DNA from 3 places in the Roseateles sp. SL47 genome. Region 3 is predicted to be linked to each of the others. Evidence: riboswitches for the same ligand, from Rfam matches in the RefSeq annotation. Region 3 holds a riboswitch; each other region holds the start of a gene.

Region 1 (7,669 bases), 1.5 Mb from region 3:
CGCTCGGTGGTGCTGGGCGGTTTCATCATTGCGGCTGGCCATATCGCGCTGTTCTTTGACACCCGCTTCAGCTTCTTCCTGGGCCTGGGCCTGGTGATTCTGGGCACCGGCCTGTTCAAGCCCAACATCTCGGCCATCGTCGGCCAGCTCTACGGCAAGGACAACGAAGGCGCACGGGACGGCGGCTACACGCTGTTCTACATGGGTGTGAATGCCGGCGCCTTCTTCGGCATCTCGCTGTGCGGCTACATCGGCGAGAAGATCTCCTGGCACTTCGGCTTCGGCCTCGCTGCGGTCTTCATGATCCTGGGCGCGCTGCAGTTCTACCTGGGCCAGGGCATCTTTGGTGACATTGGTGGCGTGCCGGACCGCAAAGCCAAGGCTGCGGAAGCCGTCGCCACGACGGGCGCTGCCGACGACACGCCCTCGCATGTGGTGCGTGACCGCCTGATCGCCATCTGCGTGTTCTCGTTCTTCACCATCTTCTTCTGGTTCGCCTTCGAGCAGGCCGGCGGTTCGATGACCATCTTTGCAGCGGACTACACCGACCGCACGCTGGTGGGCACCAGCGGCACGATCTTCAAGATCGCGAACTCGCTGATGACGCTGATCCCGGTGGCCATCCTGAGCGCGCTGCTGATCCAGTTGATGCGAGGTACCGGCAAGCGCTACCTCAGCTCCAACCTGCTCTTGGTGCTGGCCCTCGGCCTGATCTGGGCGCTGGCGCTGTGGATGCTGGGCCGCGAATTCGGCTTCGACCAGTCGGAAATTCCGGCCACCTGGTTTGGCGTGCTGAACTCCTTCTTCCTGGTGATCCTGGCGCCGCTGTTCTCCAAGATGTGGGCGCGCTACTGGAACCCCAGCGGTCCGGTGAAGTTCGGCCTCGGCCTGGTGCTGCTGGGCCTGGGCTTCGCCGCGCTGTCGTATGGCGCGTCGGGCATTCCGCAAGGCGCCAAGACCGCGCAGATCAGCATGTTCTACCTGACGCTGGCCTACCTGCTGCACACCATGGGCGAGCTGTGCCTGTCGCCGGTGGGTTTGTCCTACATCTCCAAGCTGGCGCCGGCGCGCCTGCTGGGCCTGATGTTCGGCGTGTGGTTCGTGAATGCCGCCATTGCCAACTGGCTGGCCGGCTTCAGCGGCGCCTACATCGACAAGATCTCCGAGACCTACTCGATGTCGATCTTCTTCCTGATCTTCACCCTGATTCCGATCTGCGCCGGCGTGCTGCTGATGTTGCTGAATCCGTGGATGAAGAAGCTGATGCACGGCGTGCGCTGATCAGCGCCCGACCTCTGCACCGTCCAAACCCGGCCCCGGCCGGGTTTTTTTTTCGTCAGCCCGCGAGCCGAAAGCGCCCGACCACTTCGGCCAGGCGTGCCGCCTGATCCTTGAGCGATTCGGCGGCCGCAGCGGATTGCTCCACCAATGCGGCGTTCTGCTGCGTCATGCCATCGAGCTGGGTGACCGCAGCGTTCACTTCAGACAGACTTTGCGTCTGGTTGCCCACCGTGCCGGCGATCTCGCTGATCAGCTGGCTCACCCGGTCCACCGCCTGCACCAGCTGAGACATGGTCTGGCCGGTATGGCCCACGATGCGGCTGCCACTTTCCACCTGCTCCACCGAGGTGGTGATCAGCGATTTGATTTCCCGGGCCGCCTGCGCGCTGCGCTGGGCCAAGGTGCGGACTTCGCCGGCCACCACCGCAAAGCCCCGCCCCTGCTCGCCGGCCCGCGCGGCTTCCACCGCCGCATTCAGCGCCAGGATGTTGGTCTGGAAGGCAATCCCGTCGATCACGCCGATGATGTCGGCAATGCGGCGGGAGGACTGCTGGATGCCATCCATCGTCTGCACCACCTGGCCCACCATCTGCCCGCCCTGCTGGGCCACGCTGGCCGCTTCATGGGCCAGGCTGCGGGCCTCCTGGGCGGAGGAGGCGCTCTGCCGGGCCGAATCGGTGAGCTGATGCATGGCCGCCGAGGTTTCCTCCAGGTTGGAGGCTGTCTGCTCGGTGCGCGCGGACAGGTCAGTGCTGCCCACCGCCACCTCCCGGCTGGCCTCGGCGATCTGGTCGGCACTGTCCCGCACGGCCGACACCGACTGATGCAAGGCCTCCCGCATACGGCCCAGGGCCCGCAGCAGATCGCCCAGTTCGTCGTGGCGAGTGGCCAGCGCCACACGGGTGAGGTCCCCATTGGCAATCCGGTCGGCGGTCTGGGAAGCCTCCCGCAAAGGATGCGTCAGGGACCGGGTCAGCACCCAGCCAATCGCGGCCCCCAGCCCGATCGCCACCGCCACCATGATCCAGATGGCCCACAGCACCGATCGATAGCTGCTCAGGGCCAGCTGATGGGCGTCTTCGGCGCCATCACCATTGATCTTCACCAGCTTGTTGAGCGATTCCGTGGTGCTGCGAAAGGCAGTCCGGGAGTCGCTGCGCTGCAACACCATGGCCTGCTCCCGTTCGCCCGCCGTCAACAGGCTAACCAGCCGGTTCTGCACCTCGCGATACTGCGCGATCTGCTTCTGCAAGCCGTCGAACACGGCACGCTCTTCCGGGCTGCTGACCCGGGCGTCATAACGCTTAATCAGATCGGGCATCTTGCCCCACTGGGTGTCCATCCGCGCGGACTCGTCCTTCAAAGCCTTGGCATCGCCGCCCAGCAGCATCTGCAGTTCCGCGCGGCGCACCTGGTTCAGCGCCTCGTTGATGGCGCCCAGCTGCTGGGTGCTCGGCAACCAGTTGGTCGCCAGGTCTTCGACCTTCTCATGGACATCTCCAACACGAGTCACCGAAAAGATGCCCATGCCCAGCATGAGCAAGAGAAGCAAGGTAAACCCCAGCCCCAATCGAACCCCTACGCGCAGATCGGACAGCAGACGCATGTCAGCACTCCCCGGAGTTGGAGTGCCCAAGCTACCACAGGCCTGGCCGGACGGCATCCTCAACCAGACTCACCAAGCCGCGACAATGCGGGGCAAGGAGGCAGGACTGCTTCTCCGGTGCTGGGTCGCCAGTGCCTTCAAAAACCACCGGCCCGCGCCGGACACAAGTACCCCCTTGACGGCAGGTGTACGCTGATAAGAGTTAAATTGCTGGGTTTTCCGGCATTGATCTGCCGGGCCGCTGTGACGATGGAATTGGGTTAGGACGATGGCTGTTGTGAATCACTGTGAAAAAATCCCCTTGGGCTCCCAGGGAGCGCAGGAGTGGGAAGTGGTGCAGTTGCCGTCCCCGATGGGCGATTTCCAGGCCCGTGCCTTCCGCAGCCCCACCACCGGGTCGGAGCACCTGGTGTTGTCGGCCGGCCCGCTCAAGGCCCGTGGCGGTCTGCTTCGCCTGCACAGTGAATGCCTCACCGGTGATGTCTTCCAGTCCCTGCGCTGCGACTGCGGCCCGCAACTGCATGCCGCGCTGGAGCTCATCTCCAAGGAAGAAGGCGGCGTGGTCATCTACATGCGCGGCCATGAGGGCCGGGGCATCGGCCTGGTGGAAAAGCTGCGCGCCTACGCCCTGCAGGAAGCCGGTGTGGACACCATCGATGCCAACCTGCAGCTGGGCCACGCCGAAGATGCCCGCGACTATGCCGATGCCATCGACATCCTCTGCATGTTGGGCATCAGCAGCGTGCGCCTGATCACCAACAATCCACAGAAAGTGGATGCCCTGGTGAAGGGCGGCATCGAGGTCGAGGCGCTGGTGCCCATCCGCATTGCGCCCAATCCCCACAACGAGCGCTACCTGGAAACCAAGCGCAAGCGCATGGGCCATTACCTGGAATGAGGCTGGAATGAGGCCGGCGTAAGCCTCGCCTTGGGGGGCTGCGGTGGCGCCCGCGCCACATCGGTCCGGCCACGGCCTCGCTATCATCGCGCCCGTTGGTGCTCGCGCCCGGCTGTCCGGCCGGCGCAGTTCAACGGGAATCAGGAAGGGCTCCAGGCCGCACCCGCGCCAGCCCCAACCTGAGCTGCCCCCGCAACGGTAAGCAGACCGCGCGCCCCTGGTGGTCGCGCCGCCGTCGTCCCTGGCCACTGGAGTCATGCTCTGGGAAGGCCGCGATGGTGAGGCGTCTGCCAGCCCGGATACCGGCCAACAGGAGGCCCTGACGCATCCGGTGCATCCGGTGCGCGGGGCCATGTTCGCATCCGGCCGCGGGGAAGCGGCCACCGTGCGCCCTGCTGTACTCCTTCGCTGCATGACACATCCCTCCCTGCGCGCGCTCCCTCGCGCCCTGTCCCTGGCGCTGCCTCGCGTCATGGCCCTGTCCCTGCTCGTCCCGGCCGCTTCGGCACCGCTGTTCGCACAGACCTCCGCGCCCGCCGCATCCGGCACATCCCCCCTGCAACCCGTCATCGTGGTGGGCACCCGCGAGGCCCAGCCGCTGAAGGACAGCGTGGCCGATGTGGTGCTGATTGGCGCCGACACGCTGCGCGACAGCGGCGCCGCTTCGGTGGAAGACGCCCTGCGCCGTTACGCCGGCCTGCAGATCACCCGTACCGGCGGCCCCGGCCAGAGTTCCGGCTACCTGCTGCGCGGCACCACCACCAGCAGCACCGTGGTGATGATTGACGGCGTGCGGGTCGGTTCCGCCACCCTGGGCCAGGCCGCCTTTGAATCGATGAGCCTGAGCGAGATCGACCACATCGAGGTGCTGCGAGGTCCCGCCTCCGGCCTGTATGGGGCGGACGCCGTCGGCGGCGTGATCCAGATCTTCACCAAAAAGGGACGCGGCCCCCTGAACCTCACCGCCCACGTGGCCGTGGGGGACTACCGCTCGCGCGAGAGCGACATCGCCATCAGCGGCGCCCAGGGCGGTTTCGACTATGCCGCCAGCCTGGCCCATGACAGTTCCCGCGGGGTGTCTGCCGTGCGCCCCAACGACGCCTACGGCAACTACAACCCCGACGACGACGGGTTCCGCCGCACCGTGGCCAGCGCCCGCCTGGGCTTCACGCCGCTGGAGGGCCATCGCATCGGCATCAGTGCCACCCAGAGCCGGCTGAACAACCAGTACGACAGCAGCGAATACCTGGCCCCGGACTACCTGCCGGACAACACGCCGGATTTCCGCAATCACCTGGAAACGCGCCAGGTGGCGGCCGACTATCGTGGTGTGATCAACCCGATGTGGACCACCTCGCTGCAACTGGCCCGCAACACCGACGACTCGCGCAGCGGCGGCACGGTGCTGGCCCGCTACGAAACCGACCGCAATCAGTTCACCTGGCAAAACGCACTGCAACTGGCCCCCGGCCAGCAGGTGGTGCTCGGTTATGAGCGGGTGGCAGAAAAGGTGATGGGGGACGTGTATGCCGATGCCCCGGAGCGCACCAACAACGGCTACTTCGCCGGCTATACCGGCGGTTTCGGCCCCGCGTCGGTGGAAGCCAGCCTGCGCAGCGACGACAACTCGGCCTACGGTACCCACACCACGGGCGGCCTGGGCGCCAGTTATGCGCTGAGCTCGACGCTGAAGTTGCGGGCCCTGGCCGGCACCAGCTTCCGCGCGCCCACCTTCAACGACCTCTACTACCCCGGTTACGGCGTCAGCACCCTCAAGCCGGAGCAGGGCCGCAGCGTGGAACTGGGGCTGAATTGGGTGTCTGGCAGCAGCACGGCCTCGGCCACGGTCTATCGCAACAAGGTGCGCAACCTGATCGGCTACGACAGCGACAGCACCGGCACCTCCTGCCCGGATGGCTACTTCGGCTGCGCCAACAATGTTTCGCGGGCGTTGATCAAGGGCGTGAGCCTGCTGGGCGGGCACCGCATCGGCGACCTGAGCCTGCAGGCCACGGTGGACTTCCTGGATGCCCGCGATCGCCTCACCGGGGACCGGCTGCCACGCCGGGCCGCCCATCAGGAAAGCCTGTCGGCGGACTACACGCCCGGCGTGTGGAGCGTGGGGGCCACGCTGACCGAGGTCGGCGCCCGTCCGGACCTCGTCGAACCGCTGGGCGCCTATGCGCTGCTGGACCTGCGGGCCAGCTGGCGCTTCCTGCCCCAGTGGCGCCTGGAAACCAAGCTGCTGAATGCCACCGACCGGGATGTCCAGCCGGTGCGTGACTATCAGGGCCTGGGCCGGCAGTTCTGGGTGGGCCTGCGTTACGACATGAAGGGCTTCTGACGCCCCGGCCCGACCAGGGACGGCATGGGCGCGGCGTTTGGTGGAGACGCCACCGAAGGGGCACCGGCCAAGCGCCTCGCTCCGCGCCAGTCACACAGCCGACGGGCAGGCCGCTGCTTACTCATGCAGCGGAATCTCCCGCCAGTTGATCACCTTCTTGTTCCCGCTGGACGAGCTGCCCACCGTGCTGGCGGTGTCGCCGTCCTGGGTGGTGCTGGCGCTGGTGGTGGTGGCCGGCTTGCCGGACACCACCCGCTTCACCACCCCATCGGTCTCCACATAACGGGTGGACGTCACGACGAAGTTGTATTGCGTCTGTGTGGCCGTCCCGGTGGACAGGTCGATGTCGAAGGTGGTGGAGACGCCGGACGAACTGCAGGCGTTGGTCGAGCTCGGACGGATGGCGGAATAGCTCATGTAGTTGGAGTAGCCGTCCCCCGGATACACCACCCGATAACCGGCCGTGCCGGTGGCTGTGTAGAGGTCGATCACATAGCCCACCTTGCCGGTGGCCAAGGCGCCGGTGGTGGTGCTGATGTCCTGCAGATCCGACCGTGTGCCGTTTTGCAGGAAGGGCCAGCTCACGCCGGACGGCAGGTCCGCCGTGGTGGCATAACGGGTTTCATAACCATCCCGCACCACCACGATGCGATTGAGCGTGGTGGTGGTGAGGTCCGACGTGCTGAGCAACTGGCCGGTCCCCACGCCGATCCAGCGGCGGCCGCTGGCATCGATATTGGGCGTCGGCTCCGAGGTGATGGGCAGCGCCACGCCCGAGGAATTCGTCAGCTTGGCAATCTTCACCGGGGACGGATAAGTGCCGCTGGCGGCGGTCAGGTCCAGACGCCAGAGGTTGCCGTTCATGTCGCCCGCATAGACCGATTCAATGGTGCCGTCGGTCGTGTCGCGGTAGTACGTGGACAAATAGGCCAGATTGGCCGGGCTGGCGGTGGTGCCGTTGTCGATCGCGTCGGTGCCACCGGTGGTGGGCAGGGCCACCTTCTGCAGCAGCGCCCCCGTGCGCGCGTTCAGGATGTAGAACGCGCCCTTGCCGGAGCTGTTGTTCATGCCGGACCCAACGATCACCACCCAGCCGTACTGGTTGGTCTTGGTGATGACCGGCGTGCCGAAGCTGAAGCCCATGTCCGAATCGGTGTACTCCCACAGCACTCGCGTGGCTGCACTGGCCTCGGACGCCACGCCGTTGGCAGTGGTGAGGTCCAGCGCATAGATGCTGCGCCCGCCCTTGCCCAGCCCGCCCACGGCGATGCTGTGCCAGTCGTTGCTGGTGAGCGAGGAGCCGGCGGTCTTCTTGAAGTCCACCTCCCCCACGGCCGGTTTGGCATCCACCATGTAGTGATGGGTGTAGTCCGGATTGCCGACGGAGGCGAGGCCATCCACGCTGGGTGTGTTGTTGGGGCCGGCAAACAGCGCGTTGGGGATGAAGGCAAACAGCTCACGACCTGCGCTGGTGCCGCTCAGCGCGCCGTTGATGACATGCACCAGACCGTTGTTGTCCCCGGTCACCAGGAGGTTGGGG
Region 2 (7,669 bases), 1.9 Mb from region 3:
GTGTGCTGCTGCGCGGCTTTCTCCAGCTCTATCCACGCGCTCGGGCCATTGGTTACTCCGCCCTTTTCTTTGGCGTGGCCCACCTCAACATCTATCAATTCTGTCTGGCCTTCTTCCTCGGCCTGCTGCTGGGGCTGCTGTATGAACGGGGCCGTTCTTTGCTGCCCTGCATGGCATTACACGCCGCGCTCAACACCAGCGTCTATCTGTTGAGCAGTGGCACCGACACATCGGCTGCAGACGACTCTGCTGGCAGCACGTCTCTCACGTGGCTGGTTGCGCTGTTGCTGGCCGCCGCAGGGGCTTTCGCACTGCAGAAGGTACTGCGCTTGTGGAGCCCGCCCAGGCAGGCTGCTTGAGCGTGCCCGGGCCGGTGCGTCCGTACACGGCGTGAGTCAGAAGCTGCGGCGCAGGGTCAGCCGCAGCGTGCGCGGCTCAGCCGGATGCACATGCCGATCCGCCACCGGCGCCGCTTCCCCCGGCAGTCGAGACTCATAGAAGTATTCGATGTCGTTGACCTTCCGATCCATCAGGTTGAACACGTCCAGCGACACCTCCGTCTTGGGGCCAAAGCGTCGGCTGACACGCAGATTGGTCGTCAGTGACGAGTGGGAGCGTACGCTGTTGTCCTCCACCAGCGCGGCGCTGCCAAGATAGCGCCAGTTCAAGCTGGTGGACCAGGGGCCCAACTCGCTCAGGGTGAATCCCAGAGTGGCCACCTGATCGACCGCATTCGGGATGCGATTGCCGGCAGGGTCGGCATCGGCAAAACGGGCATGCGTCCAGGCGAAGTCCGCGTCAATCAACAGCCAGGGCACCGGCACATAACGGTTGTTCCATTCAATCCCCCGTCGCCGGCTGGGGCGATTGGCCTCGGTCGCGCCTGCGTCCCCCACATAGACAAGCTCTGAATCGAAGTCGAGCTTCCACAGCGCCAGGGAGCTTTGCAAGCCCGGCCACCATTCGCTGCGCAGCCCCAGTTCATAGCCCCGGGCTTTCACCAGTCCCGGTGCGGGATCCACAGCCGCCGTCACGCCGCGGGCATCGTTGCTATGGAATCCGCGCCCCGCGTTCAGAAAGACCTCGGTGCGAGCCCAGGGCCCCAGCACCAGTGAGAATTTCGGAGAGGCCAGCGTCTGGCGCGCACTACCAGCAGCGGCGTCACCAGCAGCGGCGTCACCAGCAGCGGCGTCACCAGCAGCGGCGTCACCGGCGATCGGGGTCACCCGGAACCGCCCCTGGTCCGCCCGGACCCCCACCACCATGCGGGCCCAGGGCGACAGCTCCAGGCTCGTCTGTCCGTAGAGGCCCACAAGCGTCTCGCGGATCCGGTCTTCGCGGGTGACTTCGGTGACCACACGCTCCTCGGTCTGGAACAGGCCCACCCGGGCGCGGTCCTGGCGCACCTGCAGCCCCACTTCGGTCCGGGCTGGCCAGTGGCCCAGCGTGTGGTCCACAGCATGGCTGGCCCGCAGCCCATACACCTGGCGGTCATCCTGCTGGGAAGACTGATCGCCGGTCTCGGGCCGCTCCAGCGCGTAGGTGAAGTTGGAGAACAGGGCCAGTTCATAGTCCATGGCGTAAACCGCCACCTGGCTGCGTTGGCCCTCTTCATCGTGCACCCACTCCGCCGACAGGCTGGTCCGCCGCGTGCGACCTCCATCACTCGGGTCGACAGCATCAAACCGGCCAAACGGACGCCCCTGCCAGGTGCCGGCATCGATAAGGCGCTGCGGCACCTGGTCGGTCGAGCGCCAGTCCGCGTGATAGTCCATCAGGCTGACGCTCCAGCGATCAAGCCCTGCACGGCGGGACAGACTCAGCACGAGGTTGCGCCGATTCAGGTCTTCCGCGAGTGTCCAGGGGCCGTCATTGCGCATCAGCTCCACCGCCCCCAGCCACTGGACACCCGCCCCCAGGTCAGCGGAGCCTGCCGCCAGGCCCCTTCGATAGCCCCCCTCCCCGCCGGCCAGCGAAACCATGGGAGCCTCCATCCGCTGTTGATAGACGATGTCCGCCGACCCGGCCGCTGCGAAGTCACCATTGGGCGCGAAATACGGGCCTTTCCGATAGTCGATGTGATCCACCAGTTCGGGAATCAGGAAGTTCAGATCGGAATATCCCTGCCCATGCGCATGGCTGGGGATGTTGACCGGCACGCCATTCACCGTGGTGGCGAAGTCGGTGCCGTGATCCAGATTGAAACCGCGCAGAAAGTACTGGTTGGCTTTGCCGTCTCCGCTGTGCTGGGTCACCATCAGCCCAGGCACGAACTCCAGAATTTCCCCCGGCCGCAGCGCGGGCCGGCTTTTGAGCAATTCAGCGCGGATGGTCCCCTGGGAGGCCGCATCGGAGCTGCCGATGCCGTTGTCGTAGTGGCGCCCCTGGATTTGCACCGTCTCCAGGCGTTTCTGCACCGTTGTGTCGGCGCTGGAGGTCGCCGGGCTGTCCGCTTCGGGCTCGGCCCAGGCACAGGCGCTGGTGAGGAGCAGGCCGGCCAGCACGCTGGGGCGAATGCGCACGCCATGAGGGGCTTTCGCAGCGTGAGCCCACGGGGAGATCCGTGGCAGTGTCTTCAGTCTCGTCATTCTCATCATTCCTTCCACCTGCGTCCCCGCAGGCGTGTCGGTGCTGATGCTGAGAAATGAGCGCGACCCGGGCTGCGCATGGGGCGCGCAGCCTCGACGGCGCGCCGCACCCCGCAGCATCCGGAGCAGTCGCAGGCCGGTATCCGGGCTCGCGGCTTGAGTCCGTTGCACCCAGGCAATCAGACCCTGCGCCCTGACCTTCCCAGGCCGTGAGGCCCAGTGGCTACCGGTGATGGACACCGATCTGAGGACGCTTTCAACCGCCGACCGTTGCGGGGGCAGCACAGGCATTGCACTACAGCGTGCGCACCTGTTTCCCGTTTAACCCGACCGGCCAGCGGTCAAGCACCTTCGACTGAAAGACGCCGACCGCCCCTTCAAAGGGCACCGTCGGCGGATGCGGAGTGTAAGCGAGCCTTCATCTCCCCCATCCATGGGCCCTGGACAGCAAGACAGGCGACAAGTTCAGCATTTTTCCGATTCCATGGCAGTCAAAACGCCGGGATATTGGGGGGCGCGTATCCACTGAGGTCGACATGACGAGCACCTACACCGCCACAGCCGCCATCACCCCCACCCCGCCCCTGTCAGTGGGCCAATTCATACCCAGCGACACCCCCAGGCCGGGCGTGGGCCTCTGCCTGTCCGGAGGCGGTTCGCGGGCCTGCTGCGCGGCCATGGGACAGCTGCGGGCCCTCTCCCATCTTCAGCTCAACGGGGCAAGCCTCCTGTCCCAGGTAACGGCCCTCTCCTGTGTCTCCGGTGGTTCCTGGCTAGGCGTGCCCTACGCGTTCCTGCCCGCCGACGGCACCAGTGACCGCGATTTCCTGGGGGTTTACAACGCCAACCAGTCCGCCCTGAATCCCATCGATCTTGGCGACATCGCACCGGGCAATGCGGGCTATGCCATGACCTCGGAGATGTTCTCGGTCGAGGGCATCGCACTCACGGCGCTGGAGCTTTATGCCCTGTCCCGCTGGGAGGATCCCGCCAATCCCCTGCCCGCCAACCTCCTGTGGCAGGTGGTGATTGCCAGCCACATTCTTCACCCTCAACAACTGGCCTCCAGTGGCGAGAACTACGCGCCGAACGACACCTTCACGGCGAATGAAGCGTCGCTGGCGCGAATCCGGGAAAACAATCCAGCATTGGCCAACACCACCACCTACACGTTTGCATCCGGGGCTGGACGAACCCAGCGGCCGTTCCTGATCTGCAACATGGGCATGCTCCAGAACCCGAGCGCGGCGGCCGATGCGCCCTTGATTCCCGTGCAGGCGACCGGATTCTTTGGCGGCGTGGTGGGGCACCCCGATGCCACGGATGCCAACGAGCTCCCGGTGGGTGGTGGTGGCATTGAGACCTTCGCGGTGAACTCCATTTTCCTGGGCAGCCGCAACAACCAGGCGTTGGTGGGGCAGAAACGTCCGTGGTCCTTGACCGACATCATGGGTTGCAGCAGCGCTGCGTTCGCCTTCTACGTCCATGAAAAGATCAAGGAATGGCAGAACGATCGAACCAAGTTCCACACGGATCTGGCCCTGCGCAATCCGCATCTGCATCAGTGGATCGATCAACACCTGCCTGCTCGACATCAGGCCCAGGCCAGGCTCCTGGCCAATGGCCACCCCGACCTCGAAGCGGCGTTGCAGGCGTTGTCGTCGCTGGACGACCTGATCCCTGCCTATGATTCGTGGCCGGTCGCTAGCCCCGCCGCCAACCTGGCCGTGAACCGCTATGCGGATGGCGGCAGCCTGGAGAACACCGGTGTGGCGAGCATGCTGGCCTACAGCGACATCCAGCGCGTCATTGCGTGCGTCAATTCCATGACTGCCCTGGCCGTGGCGGACTACGGCATTCCGGATGGCTCAGGCGGCTGGCTGCCTGGCACCCAGATCAAGGTGGACGATCAGATCCCCCCGCTGTTCGGATTCATGCCCTACAGCAGCACAGGCTCCAAGGACCAATGGGGCTATGTGCCCTATCAGGACGCAGGCCCGCAAGCGAATCCGCAGTTCTCAAAGAACCAGGTGTTCAAGTCAAGTGACTTCGCCGGTTTCCTGACGGGTATCCAGCAGGCGGTCGGCAAGGCCTCATCACCGAACGGCCCGGCCATCTTCCAGCAGCGTCTGGATGTGGTGGAGAACCCCTGGTTCGGTGTGCAGGCGCGGTCTGTTCCGGTCACCGTCGTGTGGGTGTATTTGAACGGCAGCGGGGAGTGGGAAGCGCAATTCGACGGCCATTGGCTCATGCAAGCCTTGATTGCCTGGGAGAAGGAGTCCTCCAGCTTCCCGAACTTCAACACCACCGGTACCCACCTGAGCGCACGGCAGGTCAACCTGCTGGCGCATCTGACGTCTTGGTCGGTGGTCACGGCGGAGCAGAAGAGCGGCATCTTTTCGCAGTTGTTCCGCTAGGGCCTGACTGAACCGGCAGCGCAGGCGGAAGGAACCTGAAGCGTCAGGGTCTCCGGCGCGCGCCGGCGGTCCAGGAGTCTGGGACAAGGCTCACCAGCCCTGGGAAGAGCGCTTTGCGCCCATCCCGCGCGAATCACGCCCGCCGTGAGTGATCCCGGGGTGATGCGCACCCATCCCGGGCGGACGAGCGGCGCGCGATCACCTCCAATCCAGCGTCCGCAACGAGCCTGCGCGGGACCCACGCGCCGCCAGGCGCGCAGCCATCGCCACCTCCCCACTCTCGGAGCAACTCATGAACTGGTTCAAGCGCCTGAAGGTCGGCACGCGACTGACCCTCGGCTTTCTGGTGGTCGCCGCCATCGGCGGCGTGATCGGCGCCGAAGGCGTTCGCGGCACGGCACAGATCAATGACCTGGCCACCCTGATGTACGAGCAAGAAATTGCCGGCATCACCGACACCTCGGAGGCCAACATCCAGCTGTTGAGCGCCAGGCTGTCGATACGCAGCGCCGTGCTCGCCACGACCGCAGAAGAACGCGACCAGCATCTCAAGCAACTGGATGACGAACTGAAGCAAGCCAACCGGGAACTCGACAGCGCGGAACATAGCTTCGTCACCGCAGAAGGACAGGCCCTGGTCAAAGACGCCAGGGCGGCCTTGCAGGCGTATGGAACGGCGGCCGCTGCCACCGCCATTCAACTGCGAACCGAGCCCCTGATGGACTCGCGCGCCTCGACCCAACAACTGTTTCATGTGCTGAGTCCCCTGGCCCAACGGGCTGATGAACTCCTGGGGCAGGCCGTCAACCGCAAGAAGTCCGATGCCAGCCGACACAACAACGAAACCGACCGCATCTATGCCAGTGTCCGCACGACGCTGATCTGCTTCACGATCGGTGGTGTGCTCACCGGTGCCCTCCTGGGAATCCTCATCGCGCGGGGACTGACCCGACAGCTCGGCGGTGAACCAGCGGATCTGGCCAGCGCGGCGGTGGCCATCTCGCAGGGCAAACTCAACACACCGATCATGACGCGTCATGCCCTTCCCGGTAGCGTCGTGCATGCAATGGCCGCCATGCAGGAGGGACTGCGCCAGGTGGTCACGTCCGTCCGCGCTTCCAGTGACAGCATCGCAACGGGGGCCCATCAGATCGCCAGCGGCAATGCCGATCTTTCTCAGCGAACCGAAGAACAGGCGAGCAACCTTCAGCAGACGGCCGCGTCGATGGAGCAGTTGTCCAGCACCGTGCAGAACAATGCAGACGCCGCCCGGCAAGTGACCGCATTGGCCAGCGGCGCCAGCGACGTTGCATTGCAAGGCGGAACGATCGTGGGCCGGGTGGTCAGCACCATGCAGGAGATCCACGCGGCCTCGCGGCGCATCTCGGACATCATCGCCGTGATTGAGGGCATTGCGTTCCAGACCAACATTCTGGCGCTCAATGCCGCCGTGGAGGCGGCTCGTGCCGGCGAACAAGGACGCGGGTTTGCCGTGGTGGCCAGCGAAGTGCGCACACTGGCCAAACGTAGTGCCGAAGCAGCCAAGGAGATCCGCACGCTGATCGGCGACAGCGTGGGCAAGGTGGAGCTGGGCAGCCGGCTGGTGGAAGAGGCCGGCAGCACCATGGACGACATCGTGAACCAGGTCCGACGCGTCACCGACCTGATCACCGAGATCAGCGCAGCCACCCATGAGCAGACCGCCGGCATCGGCCAGGTCAGTGATGCGGTGCTGCAACTGGACCAGGTGACGCAGCAGAACGCCGCGCTCGTCGAAGAGGCCACTGCTGCGGCCGACAGCCTGGATCAACAGGCCAAGCTCCTGGTCCAGACGGTCGCTGCATTCCAGCTGGAAACGCAGCAGGAGGCGGGCTTGCGTGCCGCCTCACTTCCCCATGTCTCGACTCCCTGAACAGCGGGCTCTTCGCGCCCAGTGGGAAAATCCCGAACCCGGAGTGTCTTGGGCCGACGCGCGACACCCGGACTGTCTGTCCTGAATCCAACTGATGTCATTTCTTGATCTGCCGACTCCGATGCCCACGTCGGAGTTGCAACGACTCCCGTCCACCGTCCATCTCAATCCGTACTGCCGGTTCGACCTGAACGTCGTTCGTCTGCACGAGGGGCTGGACCTCTATCACTGGCGCGGCCGATTCGAAAAGGCCTTCGAGCTTCAGCTGATGGAGGACACCCACCGCCTCTTCTTCAACTTCCCGCTGGCCAAGGAGTCCCACTATCTGTTCCACGACCCACGGGGCGCCGTGGGCTGGCTTCGTGAAGACGGTGGCAGCATCATTTACGGGCCTGGGGTGCTGGGCCGTGTCCGCCACGAGGGCGACCTGCACAGCCTGACGCTGGCCTTCCGCCTGGACTTCTTCTTTGACTGCGTCGGACACATGGACCCCGATCTGAGAGCCGCCCTGGCTCGAGGCATGGTCTGGGAAACCGGCTATGGCACACGCGCACTGCAGTTGGCGACCCATTCGCTGGCGGCCAGTTTCTCTGCCCCTCACCATGAGGATTCGGCGTTTCCGCATCTCCGTCTGAAGCTGCTCGCCCAGTCGCTCATGGTGATCGCCGTGCTTCTGGAAGAACGCACGCTGCGCATTCCCGCCGCCGCGCGTCAGAATCCCCCGGAGATCCTGACACGGCTGCTCCAGGCGC
Region 3 (7,669 bases):
CGAGCTTGGGCAGCGCCTGGGTGCGGGCGGGGTGGTTGGAATAGCGGTCGACGCCCACCAGCTTGTCGCAGTCGCCCAGCTCGCAGACCGTCTCGGTGAGGGAAGGCAGCAGGCTGATGATGCGCCGGGGAGTGTCCGGCAGCGTGACGGTGCTGCCGCGATCGTCCTTGAGGGTGATGGGCGCGGCGTGGACGGCGGTGCCGACCAGGCAGGCGAGGACCCCTGTCAGCGCAACTGGCGTCGCCTGGGTGATCCACTGCGGGATGCGCTGAGTCATGCGCTGACTGATCCGAGGGCTCACCCGCTGACGAATCCGCTCATCGATCGACTGAGAAATTGGTGGAAGGAGCACGAGTCGGAAGGCCCGTTGGAGCATCCCTCGGAGCACCTGTGCAATCCCATGGGGCCGCACCCCGGCGCAGGCCGGGATCGATGTCGCCATCATCGGCCAATCACACAAACGCTTCATTCCTTGTCCTTCACCACCGGCCGTGTCCAAGGCTGGCCGGCCACCATCAGGGTCAGTTCGGCGCACTGGCGTGCCACCAGCTGGTTGAGGCGGCCGAGTTCATCCACATAGGCCCGCACCTCACGCCCCATGGGCATCACACCCCAGCCCACTTCGTTGGAGACAAAAATCACCGGCGAAGACAGGGAGGGCAGCAACTGCTGCAAGGCGGCGCATTCGGTGCGCCAGTCCTCCAGGCGCGGCTCGCCGGTCATCGGCATCAGCCAGTTGGTGAGCCACAGCGTCAGGCAGTCCACCACCAACAGGCGACGGGGAGAGGCGTGCTGCCGCAGGGCCTCGCTCAACTGCAAGGGCTCCTCCAGCGTTTCAAAGCCCTTGGGCCGCTCCGCCTGATGGTGTGCGATGCGCTGCCGCATCTCCTCGTCATGGGCCAATGCGGTGGCGATGATGCTGACCTGGTGACCGGGCGTGGCCAGCCACCGTTGCGCCAGCCGCTCGGCCTGCCGCGACTTGCCGCTGCGCTGGCCGCCGACGATGAGCTGATGTGCCGCCATGAGAGAGGTCCTTGGGCTTACCGCTGTCGGGCCGGAATCCGGCACGGTGCAGTGGGGATGTGGAAGTCAGAACGAAGGCGCATACCGAAGGGTCAGCATCCAGGTGCGTGGCGCCTGGGCGTAGTAGGTGGTTGTCTGGTAGCTGCGGTTGAAGGCATTGTCGATGTTCAACTGCACCCGCCAGTCCCGGGTGATGCTGCGTTGCACGTCGAGATTCACGAGCCCATATCCGCCCAGACGCGTCTTGTTGGTGGCGTCATTCCAGCGCTTACCGGACGCCTGCAAGGTCGCGCCCAGGGTCCATGCGGCCAGTTGGGTGTCGGCCCGCAGGCTGCCGAAGCGGCGTGCGCGGCGGATGAGGGTGTTGCCGGTGCTGTCGTCGGTCGGGTCGCTGAAATCCAGATGTCCGCTGAGATGCACCATGCCGAGCTGGGCGCCGGCCTTCAGGCTGGTGCCACGCAGCGTGGCGCGGGAGACGTTGCCATAACAGCCGGTGCTCGAGGGGCAGGTGCCGGCCGCACCAAAGGCGATCAGGTCGCGCACCTTGTTGCGGTAGGTGGTGATGCCGAGGTCGTAACGGTCGTCGGACCAGTGAAGGCCCAGTTCCCCGCTGTGGGCCCGCTCGGGACGCAGGGCCTCCACGCCGGGCTGGCTGAGGTCCGGACCATAGATGCTGCCGCGCTGGTAGAGCGTGGGCGCGCGGAAGGCGTTGCCGGCCGAAGCGGTGGCCCGCCAGCCGGCGCCCAACCGATAACCCGCCGCCAGCGTGCCGGTGTTGGCGCCGCCGAACTGCTGGTCATCGTCATGCCGGCCATGCACCTGCAGGCTGGCGGCGCCTGCGGTGAGCAGATAGCTCAGGCCTACGGCGTTGTCGCTGCGGGTGTCCTTGCCCTGGCGGACCAGACTGCCGTTGACCAAACGGTCTTCACGCCGTTCCAGCAGGGCGTTGATCTGCTGATGCTCGTCCAGCCGGTAGAAGCTCTGCAGTGTGGCGGTGCGCAGCCGGGTCTGGGTGAGGTAGAGGGACGTCGGCTTGGTTTCAAGCTCGGAACGGGATTCGGACAGGCTCAGCTCGGTGGAGAGGGCGGTCGACCATTGCCCGGTCCAGGCCAGGCGGCCGGCTTCGGTGGTGGTGATGTTGCGGTCGTCCGCCGTTTTGCTGGCGTCGTAAGCGCTGTTGGTGCGGCTCTTGAAGGCCACGGCCTCCAGGCGATGGTCGGCGCTGAGTTGTCCGCCCAGCCGCAGGCTGCCGCTGTAGTTGCGCCAGCCGTCCTTGTCCGGATTGGAGCTGCTGGTGCCGGTGCGTACATAGTTGTTGAAGCCGGTGCCGCGGTCCACCGCCAGGGTGGCGGCATAGTCGAACTGGCGGGTGCCCCCGGTGATGCTGGCATCCGCTCGGCTGGTGCCCAGGTTGCCGGCACCGATGCCCAGTTCCACCTGCGTGCGGCCATTGCCGCGGCGGGTGAAGATCTGCACCACGCCGCCGATGGCGTCGGAGCCATACAAGGCGCTGGCGGGGCCCTTGAGTACTTCGACCCGGTCGATCTGAGACAGGGGAATGTTCTGCCAGTCCGCGCCGCCGGTGGATTGGGAGTCGATGCGTACGCCGTCGATCAACACCACGGTGTGACGGGTTTCGGCGCCGCGCACAAAGAGGCTGGTGTTGGCGCCAGCGCTGCCGTTGCGGGTCATTTCTATGCCGGCCACATTGCGCAGCAGATCCGGCAGGCTTCCATAGCCCTGCTTCTCGATGTCGGCGCGGCTGATCAGGGTCAGGTCCCCCAGCACATCGGCCAGGCGCATGGGGCTTCGGGAGCCGGTGACGGTGACTTCGTCGAGCTTGTGGGACGGCGATGCAAGCGGCAAGGTGGTGTTCGTGGAGCGGGAGGCGTTCGCGGCGACGTCGGTCGGTGTGGCGTCAACAGCTGCTGTCGTAGCAACGGTGGGAGCCGAAATGGAGGCGGCAGTAGAAGCAGCAGTTGAAGTAGCAGTGGAAGCAGCCGAGGAAGCGGCATTAGAAGCCGCATTAGAAGCCGCTGTCGAAACAGCCGAGGTGGCTACCGCAGAAGCTGCAGCAGACGTGTCAGCGGCGAGCGCATGAGCGGCCAGCGTGCAGCCCAGTGTGAGAGGGGCAAGCGCAAGCAGCGAGCGGGCGCGGGGCCGGACGCTCAGGAAACAGCGGGACATGTAGGCAATCAGCAGGCGATACGGACGCCAGCTTCCCCGCAGGCACCCGTGACACGGCCAGCCGCTTGCGCAACTGGCCTCCTGTTGGCCGGTATCCGGGCTGGTGGCGCGATGCCTGCGTCCTTCCCAGTGCGAGCACCAGTGGACATGAGGACAGACAGTGCCGGAGGCTGAGCACAGACCCGCGTCGGGCCAGAGGCCCCGTCATCAAGAAAGGGCGGCCACAACGCGTGCCTGTGATCGGCAGGGCCGGCGGCCACTTACCGTTGCGGGGACAGCTCAGGTTGGCTGACGCTCCGATGGAGCATCGGCTTCCTGATTCCCGTTTAACTGCACAGGCGCAATGCCTGCACGAGCACCAACAAGGCGCATTCTAACGGGCAGGGGGTCGGGGCTGGACAGTGGCAGAGGAATAGGAAGAGGCAGAGGCAGAGGCAGAGGTAGAGGCTTGGGACCGGGTGCTACGGTGCTTGGCCCTCCGCCAGTGCCTCGGGATTTTTGGGTCGCCTTGGGCTCTTGGGTGCCTTGGGTTTGCTGGCGCCAACTGACTGCTTGGGCGGGTCGGACGCCTGAGCCCCGTTTTGCGACTCCTGGGTCTTGGGAGCTTTTGGTGCCTTGGGGGCTTTAGACTCCTTAGGCTCTTTGGGCTCTTTGGGCTCTTTGGGCTCTTTGGGCGGCTTCGGCTGCTTTGGGGGCTTCGGCGCTGCCGGCCCCTTCGGCGGCTTGGGCTTGGGTTTGTCCCGCGCCTGACGCGACGCTGGTTCAGCGCTGGGCCGCAAGGTGCTCAGCCCGTTGATGCCCGCCGCCCCCGTGCGCGCCTGCGCATCGGATTTCTCCCGGGCCCGCTGCAGCGTGTCCAGGTCTCTGGCTTCCTGCTGAGTGCGCTGACGAGCCGCACGCACTTGATCGGGCGTGACCGTGTCTTCCGGCAGATCAACCGCGCTGCCAGCCGCACCGGCCGGGCAGGGGGTGTCGCGCAAGTCCTGGCCTTTGGGGCCGCAGCGGTAGTAGCGTTGGGTCCGGTCCTGCGCCCACCCCGCCCCTGGTGCGCCCAGCAAGGCTGCGGACAGCAGGGCGGTCAGGAAGAGACGGGTGGGGCGCATGGCGTCAGACGCTGTGTGGGCCTGGCTTTTCGCCCCGGTGGTCGCCCCGGTGGTCGGCCTGGTGCTCGGCCTGGCTGTCGGCTTGGTTTTCGGCTTGGCTCTGGGCTTGGCTTTGAGCCTGGCTTTCGGCCTGGTGGCCGGCCATGTGGTCACCCTTGTTGTTGACCTTGGGGTCGCCCTTATGGTCGCCCTTATGGTCGTCCGATGCCTGACCAGTATGGGATCCCCTCGCGGCGCCGAGCGCCTTGTCCCCCCCCGATGCCTTCTCAGCCGCTGATGCTTGGCTGGTGTCCGAGCCCTTGCCAGCGCCAGATTCCTTGCCAGCGCCCGGTTCCGGCCGCGGCGGCTTCGGCCGCGGCGGTTTGGCATGGATCTTGGTGAGCGCCTTGGCCAACTCGCCTTGCAGCATGTAGGGCAGCGCCTCCATGGACTTGCCGATGCAGTCGTCGATCAACTGCCGTTCGGCCAGCGGGGGCTTGCGCAGCACATAGTTGGCCACCTCTGCCTTGTGGCCCGGATGACCGATGCCCAGCCGCAGGCGCCAGAAGTTGGGCGAGCCCAGTTGCGCCTGCATGTCCTTCAAGCCGTTGTGGCCCCCGTTGCCGCCGCCTTGCTTGAACTTCATCTCGCCCGGGGGGATGTCCAGCTCGTCATGGATGGCGAGGATCTGCTCGGGGGCGATCTTGAAGAATCGGGCCAAGGCCGCCACCGACTTGCCCGACAGATTCATGTAGGTCATCGGTTGCAGCAGCCAGATGGGACCGGCCGCGCCCGGCGCGTTGTTCACCCGGGCCACCAGGCCGTGGTAGTTGCGGTCCGCCTGCAGCGTGGCCCCGAGGCCGCGTGCCAGCGTGTCGATCCACCAGAACCCGGCGTTGTGGCGGGTGTCTTCGTATTCGGTGCCGGGATTGCCCAGGCCAACAAAGAGTCGAATCATGGGGTGATTATCGAGTGGAGCGGGCATGAAAAAGGCCCCGCTGAGCGGGGCCTCTGCTGCCCTCTGAAGAGGGCGTTCCCTTGGGGGGAACCGCAAGAAGATTACTTCTTCTTCTTGCCCTTGGCTTCCGGAGCCGGAGCTGCGGCGACCACGATCTCTTCCACCACCGGCGGCACCGGCGTGGCGATCACGGGGTTCGGCTTGCCGTGGGTGACGATCTTGATGTGGTTGGCCAGCTTCAGGTCGTTCACGTGCACCGAGTGACCCATGGTCAGGTTGCTCAGGTCAACTTCGATGAACTCGGGCAGCTGCTGGGCCAGGCAGGTGATTTCCAGCTCGGTCACCACGTGGTTCACGGTGCCCTTGTCGGTCTTCACAGCCGGCGATTCGGCTTCACCCACGAAGTGCAGCGGCACCTTCTTGGTGATCTTGGTGGTGGCGTCCACGCGCTGGAAGTCCACGTGCAGCACTTGCTGCTTGTACGGGTGCATCTGGTAGTCACGCAGCAGCACCTTGGTGGTGGCGCCGTTCAGTTCCATGTCCAGCAGGGAGCTGTGGAAAGCTTCCTTCTTCAGGGCGTGGAACAGGGCGTTGTGGTCCAGCTCGATGGAAGCGGGCTCACCAGCACCGTACACAATACCGGGCACCTTGCCGGCGTGACGCAGGCGGCGGCTCGCTCCGGTCCCCTGCAGCTTGCGCTCAAAAGCGACGAATTTCATAACTTGCTCCAATGTGACGAAATGCCCCCATGGCATTCCGGTTGAAGGCCCCGCGACCAGGCGCCTTCTTGCTTGGTGACTGCCAGTGGGCACTCACCAGAACTCTGCAGATCAGAAGTTGTTGTTCTGTTCGGAGAACAGCGAGGTCACCGACTCACCGTCCGAAATACGACGGATGGTTTCAGCGAACAGGAAGGCAACAGACAGCTGACGGATCTTGCCGCAGGCCTTGGCGGCCTCCGACAGGGGAATGGTGTTGCTGATCACGACCTCGTCCAGCTGCGAGCTGGAGATGCGCTCGATGGCCGGGCCGGACAGGATGGGATGAGTGCAATATGCAAACACGCGCTTGGCGCCGCGGTCCTTCAGGACTTCGGCCGCCTTCACCAGCGTGCCGGCGGTGTCGATCATGTCGTCCATGATCACGCAGTTGCGGCCGTCGATGTCACCGATGACGTGCATCACTTCGGACACGTTGGCGGCGGGACGGCGCTTGTCGATGATGGCCAGGTCGCAACCGAGTTGCTTGGCCAGCGCACGCGCACGGACCACGCCACCCACGTCCGGGCTCACCACCACCAGGTTCTCGTAATTGCGGGCCTTCAGGTCGGACAGCAGCACCGGCGAGGCGTAGATGTTGTCCACCGGGATGTCGAAGAAGCCCTGGATCTGGTCGGCGTGCAGGTCCATCGTGAGCACGCGCTCGACGCCGACGGTTTCCAGCAGGTTGGCCACGACCTTGGCCGAGATGGGCACACGAGTGCTGCGGGGACGACGGTCCTGACGGGCGTAACCGAAGTAGGGAATCACCGCAGTGATGCGACGGGCGCTGGCGCGCTTGAGTGCATCCACCATGATGAGCAATTCCATCAGGTTTTCGTTGGTGGGGGCGCAGGTGGGCTGGATCACAAAGACGTCGCGAGCGCGGACGTTTTGCTGGATTTCGACAGTCACCTCGCCGTCAGAAAAACGGCCAACCACAGCTTTGCCGAGCTCGAGGCCCAGGTGGGTAGCGATTTCTTTGGAGAGAGACGGGTTAGCGTTACCCGTGAAGAGGACGGTATTGAGCAGCACAGCGGGCCATCCAAAAAATTGTGGCCCGGTGGCCAACCCAGCGGGTCCCGGATTGAAACTAAGAAATTTGGCAGGGGAGGAAGGACTCGAACCCTCGCATGTCGGAATCAAAATCCGATGCCTTAACCAACTTGGCGACTCCCCTACACAGGACATTGTGCGTGGCACAACACCCCAAAACCTTCAGTCTGTTGCCCAGCCCAGTAATGGGTGAACTTCAAGACTGCGACACATTCTACCAGCCCATTTCGGAGGCAAATCAAATGGATAACTAATATTTAGTGAACCATTTGCTTTTGCTTCCGATGTCGCCTTGGAATTACTTCCTAAGCTGGCATTTGAGTCATCAGCATCCTGCTGCGAAGCCGGGAGTATAGCAAATACTGCGCTGCCTGAACCCGTCATTCGACTATTGCCGTAGCGAGTTTGCAACCAGTGCAATGCATCAGAAACTTCGTGGCTGGCGGCTTCGGCGGGAGCTTGCAGATCATTTCTGCCCCACCCTGAAACTGCCTGCTCGCAGAGTTTCTTAAGCATCGCGTCACTTACAACGTTGCGCATATTTTGCGCGTCGTCTGATTTGCTTAAGCTTCCAACTCCAGCGTGCCCGGTATTCACTTGGCTTT

Evidence for each region. A riboswitch is a leader RNA that binds a small molecule or an ion and turns the genes downstream of it on or off. The one in region 3 is predicted to bind cobalamin.
Region 1: another riboswitch for cobalamin. It lies ahead of OU995_RS05955 (TonB-dependent receptor domain-containing protein); the one in region 3 lies ahead of OU995_RS27085 (TonB-dependent receptor plug domain-containing protein).
Region 2: another riboswitch for cobalamin. It lies ahead of OU995_RS19205 (TonB-dependent receptor); the one in region 3 lies ahead of OU995_RS27085 (TonB-dependent receptor plug domain-containing protein).

What each region holds. Positions count from the first base shown of each region.
Region 1 is NZ_CP113068.1:1,354,466-1,362,134, reverse strand. Features, by position in the region: gene OU995_RS05970 (peptide MFS transporter) at 1-1,281, shown strand, start outside; gene OU995_RS05965 (methyl-accepting chemotaxis protein) at 1,337-2,887, opposite strand; gene ribA (GTP cyclohydrolase II) at 3,222-3,785, shown strand; cobalamin riboswitch at 3,865-4,111, shown strand; gene OU995_RS05955 (TonB-dependent receptor domain-containing protein) at 4,198-6,129, shown strand; gene OU995_RS05950 (pilus assembly protein) at 6,247-7,669, opposite strand, start outside.
Region 2 is NZ_CP113068.1:4,425,954-4,433,622, forward strand. Features, by position in the region: gene OU995_RS19200 (CPBP family intramembrane glutamic endopeptidase) at 1-359, shown strand, start outside; gene OU995_RS19205 (TonB-dependent receptor) at 396-2,588, opposite strand; cobalamin riboswitch at 2,705-2,956, opposite strand; gene OU995_RS19210 (hypothetical protein) at 3,125-5,005, shown strand; gene OU995_RS27505 (methyl-accepting chemotaxis protein) at 5,298-6,917, shown strand; gene OU995_RS19225 (AraC family transcriptional regulator) at 7,012-7,669, shown strand, end outside.
Region 3 is NZ_CP113068.1:6,290,978-6,298,646, reverse strand. Features, by position in the region: gene OU995_RS27095 (ABC transporter substrate-binding protein) at 1-277, opposite strand, end outside; gene cobU (bifunctional adenosylcobinamide kinase/adenosylcobinamide-phosphate guanylyltransferase) at 466-1,023, opposite strand; gene OU995_RS27085 (TonB-dependent receptor plug domain-containing protein) at 1,090-2,826, opposite strand; gene OU995_RS27080 (hypothetical protein) at 2,843-3,124, shown strand; cobalamin riboswitch at 3,279-3,588, opposite strand; gene OU995_RS27075 (hypothetical protein) at 3,672-4,313, opposite strand; partial or broken gene pth (aminoacyl-tRNA hydrolase) at 4,636-5,250, opposite strand; gene OU995_RS27065 (50S ribosomal protein L25/general stress protein Ctc) at 5,352-5,969, opposite strand; gene OU995_RS27060 (ribose-phosphate pyrophosphokinase) at 6,081-7,043, opposite strand; tRNA gene OU995_RS27055 (tRNA-Gln) at 7,112-7,188, opposite strand; gene ispE (4-(cytidine 5'-diphospho)-2-C-methyl-D-erythritol kinase) at 7,227-7,669, opposite strand, start outside.